Regions from separate parts of the Viridibacillus sp. FSL R5-0888 genome, predicted to be linked through region 1. Evidence: a T-box and tRNA genes for the amino acid it is inferred to sense, from the RefSeq annotation. Region 1 holds a T-box; the other holds one or more tRNA genes.
The links. The T-box of region 1 lies ahead of proS (proline--tRNA ligase). A T-box ahead of a tRNA ligase gene usually reads a tRNA of that ligase, here a tRNA-Pro.

Region 1 (10,664 bases):
CCATTCTATGAGTATGGAATTTTTCACATGGCCTTGGATGGAACTATTCTTTAAAGAGGATACAGAGAAATACAAATTTGCTCACCTTAGTGGTGCATTATTATTCTTACCATATGGTGTCGCTGTCGACGAGTTCCAACACGTTGTTTATGAAAACCCTGAAATGACACCAGCAGAACGAAAAGCTGCTTGGAAAAAAATAGAGGGAATTTATTTACCACATCGTGACTATGATGGTATTGAATATGTAGAGCAAGGTGGTTTCTGGCAACGTCAAGCTCATATTTATGCTAGCCCGTTCTATTATATTGATTACACGTTAGCGCAGATCTGTGCATTCCAATTTTGGAAACGTTCAAGAGAAAATCACGAGGAAGCATGGGCAGATTATATCCACCTTTGCCAATTAGGAGGTTCACAATCTTTCACTAATCTTGTAGCGGAAGCGAATCTAGTATCACCATTTGAAGAGGGTTGTGTTGAATCTGTTATTGATTCGATTGAAGAATATCTAAATTCAGTTGAGGATGACAAATTGTAAAAGGTATTTAGAAAACTGTTTACGGAGTGCTTTTAGAAGCAAATCAGAGTGAATACACAAATATATCTCTCGTCCTTATTAATTATTCAAATGATTAATAAGGACGAGTTTTTTTGCATTAATATTTAGTTTCAATAATAAAAAACAGAAGAAGACCATTTGTAACGTAGGGAAATTATTTATGCATAAAAAAAGCCTTATTGAATTTAAGTTTTCAATAAGGCTTTTTTTACTTATTGTCCGATTTGTTCTCGACGAAGTTGATCGGAGTATTGCAGTATTGATAGTGTATTATTGATGTTTTTTTGTGATCGGTTTGTAAGTTTTGCCCTTTTCATTGTTTCTCGCGTTAACAATGAGGCTGGGTGTTGAGCACTTGGTGCGATATACATCGTGTGATCGCTTATATAAGAGCCCCCAGGCAAGTAATAGCGCATGCCGAGTAGGTTATGTTCATATTGGAATAAGTTGTGTCCTATGAGCTGTGAAGTAGGTTCAATGCCAAGTAAATTTAAAAGTGTAGGCATTAAATCTGTTTGTCCACCAAGATGTGTAATTTGCTCATTGTCAAAAATTCCCGGTGCCGTAAATAGTACAGGTACTATGAATCGATCATTCAAATTGTAAGGATGGCCAAGTAAATCTTCCAATAGCACTTGGTCTTCTTCTGTTACAGGTTTTCCATGTAAACCAGAATGATCACCATAAATGAGAATAACGGAATTGTCGTACAATCCTAAACGCTTAAGATTAGCAACAAACTGTCCAATTTGCCTATCTGTATAACGAACTGATTGTAAATAGTCTCCAACATATGTGTCGTTGAATTTCGTTGGTAATTCTAGATATTTGTAGTCATCAGGCATTTTAAATGGCGTATGGCTAGTTAGTGTAATGATATTGGCGTAAACTTGATTGAATTGTCGTAACAAACTTTGTATTTGCGATTCAGCAAAACGAAATGTTACTTCATCTGCAGGACCAAAGCCGATAATTTGCTGCTCGGGAATATCATCTGAAGTATAGGTGTGGTCAAAGCCTAGAGCAGGATAAAGCTTATTTCGATTCCAATACGATATATCATCAGCATGAAATGTAGCTGTACCGTAACCTTCTGTACTTAGCATCCGAGGCAAGGAAGCAACCTCCGAATCCTTTAGTGAATTGACAGTAGGATCCATACCTTCAGGATAAAGCCCTGTATGCATAATCCATTCAGCATCTGAAGTGTTACCTGCACCGATTTGTTGGTAAACATTATTGAAATATGCACTATCCTTCAGTATCTTATTTAGATTTGGTGTAATTTCTTGGCCATTAATATCACGGTTAATAACAAAGTTTTGTAATGATTCTACTTGAATTACAAAGACGTTTCGGTTTTTAGCTACACCAAATGTTTTGTGTTTGTTAAATGGGACATAGTCATTGCCCTTTAGCCTTTCAAGATCGGCATCACTTAGCTTTTCTTGAGTAGCAAGCGCTACACCAAAGCTTCGCGCATACAATTGAACGATTTGGGATTGTAAGTAACCGTTTTCTTTGGCGAAATAAGATACATCGATAAGAGGCTGTCTAAATGCAAGTGCTGTCGTTACGATACCGATACAAGTGAAGGTAAATAGCCCTTTTCTTACGTCTGTGTAGGAAAGTTGGCGTTCTTTTGTGAAATAACGAATTAGGGGCAGCAACAAAACAATATCTAAGAAAAACAGGTAGTCATAAGGGGTTCCAAGTAAGGCAACGGTTCCACCGACTGAATGAGATTGATAAATTTGTTTGACGTCATAATATGAAGGTAATGTTGAAAAATATCGAGTGTAATACAATATGACGATAAATAATGCAGATAAAATGGTATTGAAAATCCATACAGCAAGCCATGTACGCTTTTTAAATAACACTACGACAAGAGTAAGTGCCAAAGCCCACATGGGGTACTCTAGTAACACAATTTGCGTAACCGAGCGGTTGTGGAAAATCACCGTACGAAATGCGATTATCTTCACAAGTAATACGATTAGAATGAGAGTATACGGATGTAGTAAATATTTCTTGCCCATATGAGCCAATTTGCTTTTCATTACACCATCACCTTTATGTAAAGTTCTACTAAATAACGTAACAACACCCAACTGGAAAATCAACTAATGTCACTGGAATTACTTAATTTTTTTAGAATATTTGTATTATAATATTTTTTGTTATTACTGTTTGATTTCTTTTCCAACATAAAATATCGTATACTTAATGATAAAATGGGCCTATTTAGGCTATAAGGAAGTGAAGTTTGTGACGAAAAAGTTATGGTTTCAAACAGGTGTCGGTATATTACTCGCTTTATTAATAGTTAAGTATTTTTTGGAAATAAAACATTTGTTTTATCCAGTGGTTATTATTGCAAGTGCAATTTTCACTCCACTTTTACTAGGCGGAATTTTATACTACATAACAGAGCCTATTCAGCGTTTTTTAGAGAAACGTAAATTTCCGCGATGGGCAAGTATTTTGACCATTATTATTGCATTAGTAGGAGCACTTGGGGGCTTTGTTTCGTGGATTGGTCCTTCTATTGCAGAACAGTTGAGTCATTTAATAAAGAGCACACCTTACTTAGCAAGTGAAATAACAGATATGGCTGATTATATCCAAGATAATCGTGGAAGTTTTCCATCTCAAGTAAATGAATTCATAGATAAGATGGCAAACTCTATTCAAAAATACGCAGTTATGACGAGTGTATTTTTAGTGCAACTAATACAAACGATTGTGTCGTGGGCATTTATCTTAATATTGGTGCCTTTCTTCTTTATCTTTATGTTAAAGGATCACGAGAAATTTGCACCTTCAATGTATAAACTGTTTTCTGGGAACCGTCGTGAATGGATAAAGAAAACACTGTCGGATATTGATGATGTGCTGCGTTCTTATATTCAGGGACAACTACTAATTAGTCTATTATTAGCTATTATGATGTATATCGGTTATTTAATAATTGGATTAGATTACGCATTGTTATTAGTTGTTTTTGCCTTTTTCATGAATGTCATTCCGTTTATTGGGCCATGGATTGCATTTGTCCCAGCTCTAATTATCGGGTTTTTACAAGAGCCGAAGTTAGCCATTTGGGTATGTGTTGTAACATTAGTAGCGCAACAGATTGATAGTAATTTAATTACACCGAATGTTATGGGTAAATCATTAGATATTCATCCACTAACTGTTATTACAATCATTTTAGCTGCAGGTAATATTGCAGGATTCCTAGGTATTTTACTTGGTGTCCCTGCTTATGCCGTTGGGAAAGTAATTGTAAAAAATGTTTATGAACATCGTAAAGAAATACGTTCAGCTGCAACAAAGAATGTTTAGGTGCCAAATATGGACAGTGAATTATTAAGAATATTTAATGATGAACATGAACCTATTGGTGAGGCAACTAGAGAAGAGGTACACGCGAAAGGCTTTTGGCATGAGACTTTTCATTGCTGGCTTGTTAGTAAGATAGAAGATAAGTATTATCTTTATTTTCAGCTTAGAAGTGCTTGTAAGAAGGATTATGCAAGTCAGTTTGACATAACGGCCGCTGGACATTTACTAGCGAATGAGCGAGCTCAGGACGGCTTTCGTGAATTACAAGAGGAGCTGGGTTTGCCACTTACGGTTGATGATATGAAAAAGATTGGGGTATTTGAAACGCGTATCCAACAACCACCAATGATCGATCTAGAATTTGCCCATGTGTACTATGTATTTAGTAACGCAGACTTTGAAGGATTTCAATTACAAGAGGAAGAAGTTGCTGGTATTGTTAGAGCAGAGCTTGGTACAGTGCAGGATTTCTACTCAGGTAAGCGTAAAACTTTATATGTCGAGGGGTTTGAAATCATCGAAGATGGAAAGAAGATACCTCTTGTAAAAAATGCTATACACGCTGATTTTGTTGAGCATAATGCATCCTACATGGATAATGTTTTATCAAAGCTAACGGAAGTTTTATAAGAGAAGCACGTTGCAAATGCAACGTGCTTCTTGTTTTGTTGAGAGACGTTTCGGCCGGACACTTAATGTCAAAGAGTGCCTTTGGTTCGAGCCTTCCAGTGCTTGTCGAGGGCCGACAGGATGTAGGTCAGATAGCCGTTGCCACAGGACGTGGCAGTTTTAGGCTATCTTCATTTATACGGGCCGCTTCAGCATTTAAGAAAGATATTCAGCTTCAGCGGCCAGACTCTCGAGGTCACTTTCACTTTCTCGGTCGAAAACTGTAAAGATGTTTTCGATTCGAAAGTTACAGTGCTTGTCGAGTCTTGACAGGCCGCTTCAGCATTTAGTATATCCAGCTTCAGGCGCTAGACTCTCGGGTCGTTTCGGTCTCTCGGCACAAGACAAAAAGCGCCTTGTGTTCGAGCCCTCCAACGCCTGTCGAGTCTGGTCAAGCGCCATCAGCATTTAATATGCCTTTGCCCATACGACCATTTTTTCTGCTGGTTTGCTGCAACAGATACATGTTTCTGAGATATGTTCTTGTTCGAATGGCATACATCGGGAAGTTGCACCTGTTTCTTCTTTTATTTTATCTTCACACGCTTGGTCACCACACCACATAGCCTTGATAAATCCTTGTCTTTCTTCAAGTTGTGCTTTGAATGCATCAAATGTTTGAACGGTAAATGTATTTTCTTCGCGGTGATTTAGTGCTTTATTGTATAAATCATTTTGAATTTCCTCTAACATTGCAGGTAATTTTACTTCTAGTTCATTAAGTGGAACGATAATTTTTTCCCCTGAGTCACGACGGGCTAGAACCACTTGATTATTTTCGATGTCCTTTGGCCCTACTTCAAGGCGTACTGGAATACCCTTCATTTCATACTCATTGAATTTCCAACCTGGTTTTTTATCACTAGCATCAATATTAACTCGTGCCACTTTTCCAAGACGTTCTTTTAAATCATAAGCAAAATCCAGGACGCCTTCTTTATGTTGAGCAATTGGTACAATCATTACTTGGGTCGGTGCAATACGTGGAGGAACGACTAGACCACGATCATCACCATGAACCATAATAAGTGCTCCTATTATACGTGTTGTGAAACCCCAAGATGTTTGATGAACAAATTGTTGTTTACCTTCTTTATCAAGATATTTAATATCAAATGCACGTGCAAAACCATCTCCGAAATTATGTGATGTTCCTGATTGTAATGCTTTCCCGTCATGCATTAGCGTTTCGATTGTGTAAGTGGATTCAGCGCCTGCAAATTTTTCCTTCTCAGTTTTTTGCCCTTTTAATACAGGGATAGCTAAGTACTCTTCACAAATTTGAGCATACACATTTAACATACGTAATGTTTCCTCTTGAGCTTCTTCTTGAGTAGCGTGAGCAGTGTGTCCCTCTTGCCATAAAAACTCAAGTGTACGCAAGAATGGACGTGTCGTTTTTTCCCAGCGTACAACATTAGCCCATTGGTTATATAGCTTTGGTAGATCACGATAAGAATGAATAATATTAGCATAGTGTTCGCAGAATAGTGTTTCTGAAGTTGGACGTACAACTAAGCGCTCTTGTAGTTTTTCATCCCCACCATGCGTAACCCATGCCACTTCGGGTGCAAATCCTTTTACGTGATCTTTTTCTTTTTGTAAAAGTGATTCAGGTATGAATAAAGGCATATAAACATTTTCATGACCTGTTTCTTTCAGTTTTGTATCGAGTTCATTTTTGATATTGTCCCACAATGCATAGCCATAAGGACGTATAATCATTGAACCACGAACACTTGAATAATCGATTAAATCAGCTTTTGTTACAACGTCTGTATACCATTGAGCAAAATCCTCATCCATTGCTGTTACGTCTTTTACAAATTGTTTTGCCATTATAAACACCCCTTCTTTAAAATAAAAAGCCCCGCCTTAAATAAGGGACCCATTACGGCGGTACCACCCTTATTTAAAGCGAAGCTTTACTCTCAAACATGTTAACGACTGTCGCCGCGCCATTTTTCAATGACGAACTCGAAGGTAGGTTCAAGAAGCTGTTAATGAGAATCTTCCACCAATCAATTCTCTCTCTATAAAAACAGGTCATTCTTTACTAATCCTTGTCTTAGTTTCAATTATTGTTGTTTGTGATTATAGTATTGTCTAAATAGTATGTCAATACTATATAATATTATTCAAAAGATAGGGGAGTTGTTAATGAAAAAAATTTACATTATTCGTCATTGTAAGGCTTATGGTCAAGAAAAAGAGGCCACTCTTACAAGTGAGGGTATTGAGCAGGCTAAACAATTAGCAGAGAGATTACAACAATACGATATAAAGAGAGTTATTTCTAGTCCATTTACAAGAGCAATCCAAACGATAGAACCATTTTCCAAGAAAATGAAAATAGAAGTTGAACAGGATGAAAGACTAGCTGAACGTGTTTTAAGTACACAAAATTTTGATGATTGGTTAGAAAAGTTGGAACAAACTTTTCTCGATGAAAACTTAAGGTACATAGGTGGAGAATCAAGCAAAGAAGCAGTTGTACGAATTGAACAGTTAATCAAAGAATTACTCGAATCATCTATTGCTGATACTGCAATTGTTTCGCATGGCAATCTATTATCATTACTCATTACAAAATACAATTCGAAATTTGGTTTTACAGGATGGAAAACTATGAGAAATCCTGATGTATTTTTATTGACGAAAGATGGACAAGATGTTGATATAAAGCGAATTGATATGTAAAAAATGCTATACTAAAGGTTGAATGCAAACGAAAAAGGAGTAAATTATGTTAACATTTGAACAAAAACAAGCGATCATCGAAAGTTTCCCTCAATTAACTCGTAAAGAAATTTCGATGAAACGATTAAATTATCACTTTGATGGTAGCCAATATGAGAAAAAAATTGTGGTAGAAAAATTACACCCAAACGGTAACGGTTTTGTTTACGTAGGAGATTTACTACGTTATAAATCAGACGATCGTGGTTTAGTAAATATTCGTGATTTCTCTGAGCAAGAGCTACGTGAAATTATCGAAGATTCCCTTACGTACTTATCTGAAATTGATGAAGTAGTTCCTGAAGTGAGAATTGAGCAAAGCTGGCGTAACCGTAATGATGACCAACTTCTTTTAGTAGAAGAAGATCCTTTTTGGAATGTTTATCATGGCTTCAATTTAGAAGAAAGCTTCGGAACTCGTGATGATGCGGAAAACTATTTATATTCTGAAGGCTTTAAGCCGTCTAAAAAATGATGATAACAATATCGTTTATTGGCGGTATTTGAACGACCACCAATGGACTTGCTGTTACTAGCTGATCCGTCTGAGCACATGATTGCACAATATATTCGCGATGGTAATTATTATATCGCGAGTATGGCGGGTGAGGATGTTGGGGTGGTCGTTTTGTTGATTCATAATACAGAAGCCATCGATATAATGAACATTGCTGTAGTTGGAAAATGGCAAGGACAAGGGTTTGGTAAGTCACTTATTCAGCACGTCATAAGTGAAGCGACAGCCGGTGGTTATCGTCGAATTCTAATTGCTACTGACAACTCTAGCATTGGGCAACTGGCGCTGTATCAAAAATATGGATTCCACATGATCAAAATTGAATATGATTATCTTATTAATCATTATAAGAAGAAATTTTTGAGAACAGTATACAATTTCGAAATCGGATAGTTCTCGCAAAGGAATGCTAAAGGAAGTAGGTAATTTTATGTCTGGCAAAAAGACAGTTATTGCATTAATTAGTGTCGTAATAATTGCAGTTATATTGATTGTCCTTTCAATTCAACTATTTTATAAGAATCATCCTAAGCAAAGTTCCAAAGCATATTCATTGACTCCTATTACTGTTCAATCTATAATTATCTCGAATTCAAGATATTGATTATAGAATATAGATAGGGGGGTTCTCCATGCAACATATTTTCATTAAAGGTACTGACGATAGTAAGCCAACATTGTTATTGCTACATGGTACTGGTGGGAATGAACATGATTTAATTTCTTTAGCAAAAGAGATTGATCCAACAGCTTCTCTTTTAGGTGTACGAGGAAATGTTGTAGAGAATGGCATGCCACGCTTTTTCAGACGTTTAGCAGAAGGCGTTTTTGATATGGAGGATTTAGAGGTCCGTACAAAAGAATTGGCTGAATTTATCGACGAAGCAGCAGTGCAATATGGCTTCAATCGAGATAATATTGTAGCAATTGGCTATTCAAACGGGGCAAATATTGCAGGTAGTTTGTTATTCCGTAATGGGCCAATCGTGAAAGGTGCTATTTTACATCATCCAATGGTTCCAAGAAGAGACATTGAAGTACCGGTATTATCACAGTTACCAATCTGGATTGGTGCTGGTAAAAACGATTATATGTGTCCTCCTCAAGAATCAAAAGATTTAGAAGGATTGTTAACAGCAGCAGGGGCAGAAGTAGAAGTATATTGGAGCGACTATGGTCATCAGTTAACACATGATGAATTAAAAGCAGCAAAAGTTTGGTATGCAAATCACTTTTAATAAATATGAAAAGAGGCAACCTGATTATTAACAGATTGCCTCTTTTTTATTTGCGATTTTTCTTTTGAAATGGCATCCACCAGTTCCAGTCACCTAATAATTTCATCAGACTTGGTACGAGCATTAGACGTATAATTGTTGCATCAATAGCAATGGCAATGGCAATGCCGACGCCTATTTGCTTCACAGGCATTACATCTGTGAAGGCGAATGCACCTGTTATAACAATCATAATTAACGCAGCAGACGTAATGATTTTACTTGTAGAAGTAAGTCCATCAATGGTAGCGCGCGTATTACTCGCTCCTTTTTCATATTCTTCTTGAATTCTTGAGATAAGGAATACTTCATAGTCCATACTTAAGCCGAATACAAGACAAAATGTAATAACAGGTATGATTAATACAATTGTCCCTTCCTCTATTCCGAAACTTCCGTATTGGAAGATATATACAAGGATTCCGAAAGCTGATGATAAGCCAATAATATTCATTAAAATAGCCTTTATAGGAATTAACACCGAATGGAATGCAAGCATTAGAATAAAGAATGTAGAAACAATAATAATGGATAAGGCTATGACGATTTTATTTGAAATTTCATCGAAAATTTCTTGATTAAACTTCGCTTCTCCACCAAGTTTAAAGTTCATGTTTAAATCTTTATCCGACCACTTTCTCACCCAATCTTGTGCCTTTGTAGATGCTCCTTTAGCATCTAATGTAATTGGGATAAACAACTGTTTGTCGTGAATGAAAGTTTCCTTTAAAGGCTTAAGTTGTTCGCTAGCAGAAAGGTTTTTCATACTTTGCTGCCAGTCCTCTACGTGATTGATTTTAGATTCCGTGAAAATGGTCTTCACATCGAGGACTAAGTTATCTTTCTGTAATGCTTTTTGTAGCTTTAGGATGTCATTTAAACCAGCTTTGGAATCCCATCCATCTTCACGTTCTGCTAATAAATAAACTGTAGAATATTTACCTAAATCAAATTCTTTTTGTAATTTCTCAAAAGAAGTACGAGAATCATATGAAGTTGGTAAAGCATCCATTTGTGGAATAGTTAGTTTCATATCTTTCACAGGGACAATACCTATTCCTAAGATAATCAAGGAAATAATAGCGATTGTCACTGGACGTTTCATAACCAGTGTTGCAAAACTACGCCAACGCGATACACTATTCGGTTTCACCCGAATAATCTTCCATTTATTTAAGCGATCACCCAATAACAATATGCTTGCAGGTAACAAAGTTAATGAAGCAACAACTGCTAGGAAAACTGCAATCGTACCACCTAGTGCGATATTATGGAATATTTCTACTTGGATAACAATCATCGCACCGAGACCAATCATGACACAAAATGCAGAAAAAATAATCGAGCGTCCGGCAGTTTGAATCGTTGTTTGCACAGCTTGTTGAATGGTAGAGTGCAATCTTTCCTCACGATAACGATTGATAAACAACAATGCGAAATCTATGCTGAGTGCTAGCCCAAGCATAGGGATAATATTCATTATGAAGATGGATAAATCAAACTGTCCACTCAGCATAGATAGTATGCCAAACGCAGATACGACGGTAAT
Region 2 (10,664 bases), 140 kb from region 1:
GGTTAGCTTTTTGTTTGAAAATTACTAAGAAGTTCATTACAATAGAAGACAAGCTATTTTTGAAAGCATCTAATATTAACTTATATATAAGTTTACTTTTTTGAAAAAAGATGTTGCATTAGAATTAATATAGTGGTATATTAATTAAGTTGCTAATTTAGCTAACAAAACGGTTTGAAAATAACTTAAAAAAGTTGTTGACACTGAGTAGTGAATTTGATAAGATATAAAAGTTGCTGATAAACAAGCAATGATAACAAGTTTGAAACAACGGTTTGAAAATAACTTAAAAAAGTTGTTGACAACGAAAAGTTATCCTGATATAATATTGAATGTCGCTAACGAAGTGGCAAACAAAATGAACCTTGAAAACTGAACATGCAAGACGTTAATCAATAAATGTTTTTGAACATCAACTCTGTTGGTGGGTCAAAACAAAAAAATAGATATCATCTTCGGATGATACGCTAGCAAAGCTAATGAGCTTTCAAACTACTTTTATGGAGAGTTTGATCCTGGCTCAGGACGAACGCTGGCGGCGTGCCTAATACATGCAAGTCGAGCGAATGATGAAGAAGCTTGCTTCTTCTGATTTAGCGGCGGACGGGTGAGTAACACGTGGGCAACCTACCTAGTAGATTGGGATAACTCCGGGAAACCGGGGCTAATACCGAATAATCCATTTTGTCACATGGCAAAATGCTGAAAGGCGGTTTCGGCTGTCACTACTAGATGGGCCCGCGGTGCATTAGCTAGTTGGTGGGGTAATGGCCTACCAAGGCAACGATGCATAGCCGACCTGAGAGGGTGATCGGCCACATTGGGACTGAGACACGGCCCAAACTCCTACGGGAGGCAGCAGTAGGGAATCTTCCACAATGGACGAAAGTCTGATGGAGCAACGCCGCGTGAGTGATGAAGGTTTTCGGATCGTAAAACTCTGTTGTAAGGGAAGAACAAGTACGTTAGTAACTGAACGTACCTTGACGGTACCTTATTAGAAAGCCACGGCTAACTACGTGCCAGCAGCCGCGGTAATACGTAGGTGGCAAGCGTTGTCCGGATTTATTGGGCGTAAAGCGCGCGCAGGTGGTTTCTTAAGTCTGATGTGAAAGCCCACGGCTCAACCGTGGAGGGTCATTGGAAACTGGGAGACTTGAGTGCAGAAGAGGAAAGTGGAATTCCAAGTGTAGCGGTGAAATGCGTAGAGATTTGGAGGAACACCAGTGGCGAAGGCGACTTTCTGGTCTGTAACTGACACTGAGGCGCGAAAGCGTGGGGAGCAAACAGGATTAGATACCCTGGTAGTCCACGCCGTAAACGATGAGTGCTAAGTGTTAGGGGGTTTCCGCCCCTTAGTGCTGCAGCTAACGCATTAAGCACTCCGCCTGGGGAGTACGGCCGCAAGGTTGAAACTCAAAGGAATTGACGGGGGCCCGCACAAGCGGTGGAGCATGTGGTTTAATTCGAAGCAACGCGAAGAACCTTACCAGGTCTTGACATCCCAATGACCGCTCTAGAGATAGAGTTTTCCCTTCGGGGACATTGGTGACAGGTGGTGCATGGTTGTCGTCAGCTCGTGTCGTGAGATGTTGGGTTAAGTCCCGCAACGAGCGCAACCCTTGATCTTAGTTGCCATCATTTAGTTGGGCACTCTAAGGTGACTGCCGGTGACAAACCGGAGGAAGGTGGGGATGACGTCAAATCATCATGCCCCTTATGACCTGGGCTACACACGTGCTACAATGGACGATACAAAGAGTCGCTAACTCGCGAGGGTATGCTAATCTCATAAAATCGTTCTCAGTTCGGATTGTAGGCTGCAACTCGCCTACATGAAGCCGGAATCGCTAGTAATCGTGGATCAGCATGCCACGGTGAATACGTTCCCGGGCCTTGTACACACCGCCCGTCACACCACGAGAGTTTGTAACACCCGAAGTCGGTGAGGTAACCTTTATGGAGCCAGCCGCCGAAGGTGGGATAGATGATTGGGGTGAAGTCGTAACAAGGTAGCCGTATCGGAAGGTGCGGCTGGATCACCTCCTTTCTAAGGATAATTACGGAAACAGATCTTGGATCTGTCGATTAACGTCTTGCGTTCAGTTTTGAAGGCTCATTGTAAAATGATCTTCAAAACCTTGTTCTTTGAAAACTGGATAAAACGACATTGAAGCAAATTAAGTAACACATTTTTTATTATTAAGTTTTTTAGGCTTAATAACTAACTTTTAGGTTAAGTTATTAAGGGCGCATGGCGGATGCCTTGGCACTAGGAGCCGAAGAAGGACGGCACTAACACCGATATGCTTCGGGGAGCTGTAAGTGAGCTTTGATCCGGAGATTTCCGAATGGGGGAACCCACTGTTCGTAATGGAGCAGTATCTTGACGTGAATACATAGCGTCTTGATGGCAGACCCAGGGAACTGAAACATCTAAGTACCTGGAGGAAGAGAAAGAAAAATCGATTCCCTGAGTAGCGGCGAGCGAAACGGGAATAGCCCAAACCAAGAGGCTTGCCTCTTGGGGTTGTAGGACACTCTATATGGAGTTACAAAGGAATGAGTTAAACGAAGCGGTCTGGAAAGGCCCGCCAGAGCAGGTAACAGCCCTGTAGTTGAAAGTTCATTCTCTCTTGAGTGTATCCTGAGTACGGCGGAACACGTGAAATTCCGTCGGAATCTGGGAGGACCATCTCCCAAGGCTAAATACTACCTAGTGACCGATAGTGAACCAGTACCGTGAGGGAAAGGTGAAAAGCACCCCGGAAGGGGAGTGAAATAGATCCTGAAACCATGTGCCTACAAGTAGTTAGAGCCCGTTAATGGGTGATAGCGTGCCTTTTGTAGAATGAACCGGCGAGTTACGATTACATGCGAGGTTAAGTTTTAGAAGACGGAGCCGCAGCGAAAGCGAGTCTGAATAGGGCGAATGAGTATGTGGTTGTAGACCCGAAACCAGGTGATCTACCCATGTCCAGGGTGAAGGTAAGGTAACACTTACTGGAGGCCCGAACCCACGTACGTTGAAAAGTGCGGGGATGAGGTGTGGGTAGCGGAGAAATTCCAATCGAACCTGGAGATAGCTGGTTCTCTCCGAAATAGCTTTAGGGCTAGCCTCGTGATAAAGAATCCTGGAGGTAGAGCACTGTTTGAACTAGGGGTCCATCCCGGATTACCGAATTCAGACAAACTCCGAATGCCAGTGATTTATGCACGGGAGTCAGACTGCGAGTGATAAGATCCGTAGTCAAGAGGGAAACAGCCCAGACCACCAGCTAAGGTCCCAAAGTAATTGTTAAGTGGAAAAGGATGTGACGTTGCTTAGACAACCAGGATGTTGGCTCAGAAGCAGCCATCATTTAAAGAGTGCGTAATAGCTCACTGGTCGAGTGACGCTGCGCCGAAAATGTATCGGGGCTAAACAATTCACCGAAGCTGTGGATGGACATCTTAGATGTCCGTGGTAGGAGAGCGTTCTAAGTGCTGTGAAGTCAGACCGGAAGGACTGGTGGAGCGCTTAGAAGTGAGAATGCCGGTATGAGTAGCGAAAGACGGGTGAGAATCCCGTCCACCGAATGACTAAGGTTTCCTGAGGAAGGCTCGTCCGCTCAGGGTTAGTCGGGACCTAAGCCGAGGCCGATAGGCGTAGGCGATGGACAACAGGTTGATATTCCTGTACCACCTATTTACCATTTGAGCAATGGGGGGACGCAGTAGGATAGGGTAAGCATGCTGTTGGTTATGCATGTTCAAGCAGTGAGGCGTGAAATGAGGCAAATCCCATTTCTATAACGTTGAGCTGTGATGACGAGGACGTATGTCCGGAGTTCCTGATTTCACACTGCCAAGAAAAGCCTCTAGCGAGGTAAAAGGTGCCCGTACCGCAAACCGACACAGGTAGTCGAGGAGAGAATCCTAAGGTGTGCGAGAGAACTCTCGTTAAGGAACTCGGCAAAATGACCCCGTAACTTCGGGAGAAGGGGTGCTCTAGTAGGGTGAAAGCCCGAGAGAGCCGCAGTGAATAGGCCCAGGCGACTGTTTAGCAAAAACACAGGTCTCTGCAAAACCGTAAGGTGACGTATAGGGGCTGACGCCTGCCCGGTGCTGGAAGGTTAAGAGGAGTGCTTAGCGCAAGCGAAGGTGCGAATTGAAGCCCCAGTAAACGGCGGCCGTAACTATAACGGTCCTAAGGTAGCGAAATTCCTTGTCGGGTAAGTTCCGACCCGCACGAAAGGCGTAACGATCTGGGCACTGTCTCAACGAGAGACTCGGTGAAATTATAGTACCTGTGAAGATGCAGGTTACCCGCGACAGGACGGAAAGACCCCGTGGAGCTTTACTGTAGCCTGATATTGAATTTTGATACATCTTGTACAGGATAGGTAGGAGCCAGAGATTCCGGAGCGCCAGCTTCGGAGGAGGCGTTGGTGGGATACTACCCTAGATGTATTGAACTTCTAACCCATGCCCCTTAGCGGGGTAGGAGACAGTGTCAGGCGGGCAGTTTGACTGGGGCGGTCGCCTCCTAAAGAGTAACGGAGGCGCCCAAAGGTTCCCTCAGAATGGTTGGAAATCATTCGTAGAGTGTAAAGGCATAAGGGAGCTTGACTGCGAGACCTACAAGTCGAGCAGGGTCGAAAGACGGGCTTAGTGATCCGGTGGTTCCGCATGGAAGGGCCATCGCTCAACGGATAAAAGCTACCCCGGGGATAACAGGCTTATCTCCCCCAAGAGTCCACATCGACGGGGAGGTTTGGCACCTCGATGTCGGCTCATCGCATCCTGGGGCTGTAGTCGGTCCCAAGGGTTGGGCTGTTCGCCCATTAAAGCGGTACGCGAGCTGGGTTCAGAACGTCGTGAGACAGTTCGGTCCCTATCCGTCGTGGGCGTAGGAAATTTGAGAGGAGCTGTCCTTAGTACGAGAGGACCGGGATGGACACACCGCTGGTGTACCAGTTGTTCTGCCAAGGGCATCGCTGGGTAGCTATGTGTGGACGGGATAAGTGCTGAAAGCATCTAAGCATGAAGCCCCCCTCAAGATGAGATTTCCCATTACGCAAGTAAGTAAGATCCCTCAAAGACGATGAGGTAGATAGGTTCGAGGTGGAAGTGTGGCGACATACGGAGCTGACGAATACTAATAGATCGAGGACTTAACCAAATTTTACTTAACAAACTTCAATGTAATTTATCCAGTTTTGAGAGAACAAGAAAAACTTATTAAAAAAGTTTAAAAAACACTTGCTTTTAGCTAAGTGAAGTGATATAATAATTCTTGTCTTAAAATAGTCTAGTGACGATAGCAAAGAGGTCACACCCGTTCCCATGCCGAACACGGAAGTTAAGCTCTTTAGCGCCGATGGTAGTTGGGGGTTTCCCCCTGTGAGAGTAGGACGTTGCTAGGCGAATAATATGGAGGATTAGCTCAGCTGGGAGAGCACCTGCCTTACAAGCAGGGGGTCGGCGGTTCGATCCCGTCATCCTCCACCATTTTTCAAATAAACATTGCCGGTGTAGCTCAGTTGGTAGAGCAACTGACTTGTAATCAGTAGGTCGAGGGTTCGACTCCTTTCGCCGGCACCATTCATTTTATTTGAGCCATTAGCTCAGTTGGTAGAGCATCTGACTTTTAATCAGAGGGTCGTAGGTTCGAATCCTACATGGCTCACCATTTTTTAAAAAACATTATATGCGGGTGTGGCGGAACTGGCAGACGCACTAGACTTAGGATCTAGCGCCGCAAGGCGTGGGGGTTCGACTCCCTTCACCCGCACCATAATTTTTAAGTTTATCAGCATATTGCGGAAGTAGTTCAGTGGTAGAACACCACCTTGCCAAGGTGGGGGTCGCGAGTTCGAACCTCGTCTTCCGCTCCAAAATATGCCGGGGTGGCGGAACTGGCAGACGCACAGGACTTAAAATCCTGCGGTAGGTGACTACCGTACCGGTTCGATTCCGGTCCTCGGCACCATTTCTTTTAATTTAATACAAGTGATAATATATGCGCCCGTAGCTCAATTGGATAGAGCGTCTGACTACGGATCAGAAGGTTGTGGATTCGACTTCTGCCGGGCGCGCCATTAACGGGAAGTAGCTCAGCTTGGTAGAGCACTTGGTTTGGGACCAAGGGGTCGCAGGTTCGAATCCTGTCTTCCCGACCATTATTACTTATACCCATACGGGGCCTTAGCTCAGCTGGGAGAGCGCCTGCCTTGCACGCAGGAGGTCAGCGGTTCGATCCCGCTAGGCTCCACCATATATATCTTATGAACCTTGAAAACTGAACATGCAAGACGTTAATCAATAAATGTTTTTGAACATCAACTCTGTTGGTGGATCAAAACAAAAATAGATATCATCTTCGGATGATACGCTAGCAAAGCTAATGAGCTTTCAAACTACTTTTATGGAGAGTTTGATCCTGGCTCAGGACGAACGCTGGCGGCGTGCCTAATACATGCAAGTCGAGCGAATGATGAAGAAGCTTGCTTCTTCTGATTTAGCGGCGGACGGGTGAGTAACACGTGGGCAACCTACCTAGTAGATTGGGATAACTCCGGGAAACCGGGGCTAATACCGAATAATCCATTTTGTCACATGGCAAAATGCTGAAAGGCGGTTTCGGCTGTCACTACTAGATGGGCCCGCGGTGCATTAGCTAGTTGGTGGGGTAATGGCCTACCAAGGCAACGATGCATAGCCGACCTGAGAGGGTGATCGGCCACATTGGGACTGAGACACGGCCCAAACTCCTACGGGAGGCAGCAGTAGGGAATCTTCCACAATGGACGAAAGTCTGATGGAGCAACGCCGCGTGAGTGATGAAGGTTTTCGGATCGTAAAACTCTGTTGTAAGGGAAGAACAAGTACGTTAGTAACTGAACGTACCTTGACGGTACCTTATTAGAAAGCCACGGCTAACTACGTGCCAGCAGCCGCGGTAATACGTAGGTGGCAAGCGTTGTCCGGATTTATTGGGCGTAAAGCGCGCGCAGGTGGTTTCTTAAGTCTGATGTGAAAGCCCACGGCTCAACCGTGGAGGGTCATTGGAAACTGGGAGACTTGAGTGCAGAAGAGGAAAGTGGAATTCCAAGTGTAGCGGTGAAATGCGTAGAGATTTGGAGGAACACCAGTGGCGAAGGCGACTTTCTGGTCTGTAACTGACACTGAGGCGCGAAAGCGTGGGGAGCAAACAGGATTAGATACCCTGGTAGTCCACGCCGTAAACGATGAGTGCTAAGTGTTAGGGGGTTTCCGCCCCTTAGTGCTGCAGCTAACGCATTAAGCACTCCGCCTGGGGAGTACGGCCGCAAGGTTGAAACTCAAAGGAATTGACGGGGGCCCGCACAAGCGGTGGAGCATGTGGTTTAATTCGAAGCAACGCGAAGAACCTTACCAGGTCTTGACATCCCAATGACCGCTCTAGAGATAGAGTTTTCCCTTCGGGGACATTGGTGACAGGTGGTGCATGGTTGTCGTCAGCTCGTGTCGTGAGATGTTGGGTTAAGTCCCGCAACGAGCGCAACCCTTGATCTTAGTTGCCATCATTTAGTTGGGCACTCTAAGGTGACTGCCGGTGACAAACCGGAGGAAGGTGGGGATGACGTCAAATCATCATGCCCCTTATGACCTGGGCTACACACGTGCTACAATGGACGATACAAAGAGTCGCTAACTCGCGAGGGTATGCTAATCTCATAAAATCGTTCTCAGTTCGGATTGTAGGCTGCAACTCGCCTACATGAAGCCGGAATCGCTAGTAATCGTGGATCAGCATGCCACGGTGAATACGTTCCCGGGCCTTGTACACACCGCCCGTCACACCACGAGAGTTTGTAACACCCGAAGTCGGTGAGGTAACCTTTATGGAGCCAGCCGCCGAAGGTGGGATAGATGATTGGGGTGAAGTCGTAACAAGGTAGCCGTATCGGAAGGTGCGGCTGGATCACCTCCTTTCTAAGGATAATTACGGAAACAGATCTTGGATCTGTCGATTAACGTCTTGCGTTCAGTTTTGAAGGTTTATAAAACCTTATATTTTTCCGAAAAAGGGGCCTATAGCTCAGCTGGTTAGAGCGCACGCCTGATAAGCGTGAGGTCGATGGTTCGAGTCCATTTAGGCCCACCATTTTTCTTTTTTTGGGGCCTTAGCTCAGCTGGGAGAGCGCCTGCCTTGCACGCAGGAGGTCAGCGGTTCGATCCCGCTAGGCTCCACCAATATTGTTCTTTGAAAACTGGATAAAACGACATTGAAGCAAATTAAGTAACACATTTTTTATTATTAAGTTTTTTAGGCTTAATAACTAACTTTTAGGTTAAGTTATTAAGGGCGCATGGCGGATGCCTTGGCACTAGGAGCCGAAGAAGGACGGCACTAACACCGATATGCTTCGGGGAGCTGTAAGTGAGCTTTGATCCGGAGATTTCCGAATGGGGGAACCCACTGTTCGTAATGGAGCAGTATCTTGACGTGAATACATAGCGTCTTGATGGCAGACCCAGGGAACTGAAACATCTAAGTACCTGGAGGAAGAGAAAGAAAAATCGATTCCCTGAGTAGCGGCGAGCGAAACGGGAATAGCCCAAACCAAGAGGCTTGCCTCTTGGGGTTGTAGGACACTCTATATGGAGTTACAAAGGAATGAGTTAAACGAAGCGGTCTGGAAAGGCCCGCCAGAGCAGGTAACAGCCCTGTAGTTGAAAGTTCATTCTCTCTTGAGTGTATCCTGAGTACGGCGGAACACGTGAAATTCCGTCGGAATCTGGGAGGACCATCTCCCAAGGCTAAATACTACCTAGTGACCGATAGTGAACCAGTACCGTGAGGGAAAGGTGAAAAGCACCCCGGAAGGGGAGTGAAATAGATCCTGAAACCATGTGCCTACAAGTAGTTAGAGCCCGTTAATGGGTGATAGCGTGCCTTTTGTAGAATGAACCGGCGAGTTACGATTACATGCGAGGTTAAGTTTTAGAAGACGGAGCCGCAGCGAAAGCGAGTCTGAATAGGGCGAATGAGTATGTGGTTGTAGACCCGAAACCAGGTGATCTACCCATGTCCAGGGTGAAGGTAAGGTAACACTTACTGGAGGCCCGAACCCACGTACGTTGAAAAGTGCGGGGATGAGGTGTGGGTAGCGGAGAAATTCCAATCGAACCTGGAGATAGCTGGTTCTCTCCGAAATAGCTTTAGGGCTAGCCTCGTGATAAAGAATCCTGGAGGTAGAGCACTGTTTGAACTAGGGGTCCATCCCGGATTACCGAATTCAGACAAACTCCGAATGCCAGTGATTTATGCACGGGAGTCAGACTGCGAGTGATAAGATCCGTAGTCAAGAGGGAAACAGCCCAGACCACCAGCTAAGGTCCCAAAGTAATTGTTAAGTGGAAAAGGATGTGACGTTGCTTAGACAACCAGGATGTTGGCTCAGAAGCAGCCATCATTTAAAGAGTGCGTAATAGCTCACTGGTCGAGTGACGCTGCGCCGAAAATGTATCGGGGCTAAACAATTCACCGAAGCTGTGGATGGACATCTTAGATGTCCGTGGTAGGAGAGCGTTCTAAGTGCTGTGAAGTCAGACCGGAAGGACTGGTGGAGCGCTTAGAAGTGAGAATGCCGGTATGAGTAGCGAAAGACGGGTGAGAATCCCGTCCACCGAATGACTAAGGTTTCCTGAGGAAGGCTCGTCCGCTCAGGGTTAGTCGGGACCTAAGCCGAGGCCGATAGGCGTAGGCGATGGACAACAGGTTGATATTCCTGTACCACCTATTTACCATTTGAGCAATGGGGGGACGCAGTAGGATAGGGTAAGCATGCTGTTGGTTATGCATGTTCAAGCAGTGAGGCGTGAAATGAGGCAAATCCCATTTCTATAACGTTGAGCTGTGATGACGAGGACGTATGTCCGGAGTTCCTGATTTCACACTGCCAAGAAAAGCCTCTAGCGAGGTAAAAGGTGCCCGTACCGCAAACCGACACAGGTAGTCGAGGAGAGAATCCTAAGGTGTGCGAGAGAACTCTCGTTAAGGAACTCGGCAAAATGACCCCGTAACTTCGGGAGAAGGGGTGCTCTAGTAGGGTGAAAGCCCGAGAGAGCCGCAGTGAATAGGCCCAGGCGACTGTTTAGCAAAAACACAGGTCTCTGCAAAACCGTAAGGTGACGTATAGGGGCTGACGCCTGCCCGGTGCTGGAAGGTTAAGAGGAGTGCTTAGCGCAAGCGAAGGTGCGAATTGAAGCCCCAGTAAACGGCGGCCGTAACTATAACGGTCCTAAGGTAGCGAAATTCCTTGTCGGGTAAGTTCCGACCCGCACGAAAGGCGTAACGATCTGGGCACTGTCTCAACGAGAGACTCGGTGAAATTATAGTACCTGTGAAGATGCAGGTTACCCGCGACAGGACGGAAAGACCCCGTGGAGCTTTACTGTAGCCTGATATTGAATTTTGATACATCTTGTACAGGATAGGTAGGAGCCAGAGATTCCGGAGCGCCAGCTTCGGAGGAGGCGTTGGTGGGATACTACCCTAGATGTATTGAACTTCTAACCCATGCCCCTTAGCGGGGTAGGAGACAGTGTCAGGCGGGCAGTTTGACTGGGGCGGTCGCCTCCTAAAGAGTAACGGAGGCGCCCAAAGGTTCCCTCAGAATGGTTGGAAATCATTC

Region 2: it has a tRNA-Pro gene. The T-box ahead of proS (proline--tRNA ligase) is inferred to sense a tRNA for this amino acid. The anticodon was not compared.

Annotation. Positions count from the first base shown of each region.
Region 1 covers NZ_JBBPAU010000001.1:241,660-252,323, forward strand. Annotated here, with positions in the region: gene MKY02_RS01270 (M3 family oligoendopeptidase) at 1-541, shown strand, start outside; gene MKY02_RS01275 (LTA synthase family protein) at 775-2,625, opposite strand; gene MKY02_RS01280 (AI-2E family transporter) at 2,834-3,913, shown strand; gene MKY02_RS01285 (NUDIX hydrolase) at 3,923-4,543, shown strand; gene proS (proline--tRNA ligase) at 4,991-6,421, opposite strand; T-box leader at 6,462-6,661, opposite strand; gene MKY02_RS01295 (histidine phosphatase family protein) at 6,743-7,282, shown strand; gene MKY02_RS01300 (hypothetical protein) at 7,329-7,796, shown strand; gene MKY02_RS01305 (GNAT family N-acetyltransferase) at 7,839-8,231, shown strand; gene MKY02_RS01310 (hypothetical protein) at 8,269-8,442, shown strand; gene MKY02_RS01315 (alpha/beta hydrolase) at 8,471-9,076, shown strand; gene MKY02_RS01320 (MMPL family transporter) at 9,123-10,664, opposite strand, start outside.
Region 2 covers NZ_JBBPAU010000001.1:98,559-109,222, forward strand. Annotated here, with positions in the region: rRNA gene MKY02_RS00485 (16S ribosomal RNA) at 498-2,050, shown strand; rRNA gene MKY02_RS00490 (23S ribosomal RNA) at 2,235-5,164, shown strand; rRNA gene rrf (5S ribosomal RNA) at 5,293-5,408, shown strand; tRNA gene MKY02_RS00500 (tRNA-Val) at 5,418-5,493, shown strand; tRNA gene MKY02_RS00505 (tRNA-Thr) at 5,511-5,586, shown strand; tRNA gene MKY02_RS00510 (tRNA-Lys) at 5,599-5,674, shown strand; tRNA gene MKY02_RS00515 (tRNA-Leu) at 5,695-5,779, shown strand; tRNA gene MKY02_RS00520 (tRNA-Gly) at 5,805-5,879, shown strand; tRNA gene MKY02_RS00525 (tRNA-Leu) at 5,886-5,974, shown strand; tRNA gene MKY02_RS00530 (tRNA-Arg) at 6,007-6,083, shown strand; tRNA gene MKY02_RS00535 (tRNA-Pro) at 6,088-6,164, shown strand; tRNA gene MKY02_RS00540 (tRNA-Ala) at 6,184-6,259, shown strand; rRNA gene MKY02_RS00545 (16S ribosomal RNA) at 6,407-7,959, shown strand; tRNA gene MKY02_RS00550 (tRNA-Ile) at 8,055-8,131, shown strand; tRNA gene MKY02_RS00555 (tRNA-Ala) at 8,145-8,220, shown strand; rRNA gene MKY02_RS00560 (23S ribosomal RNA) at 8,317-10,664, shown strand, end outside.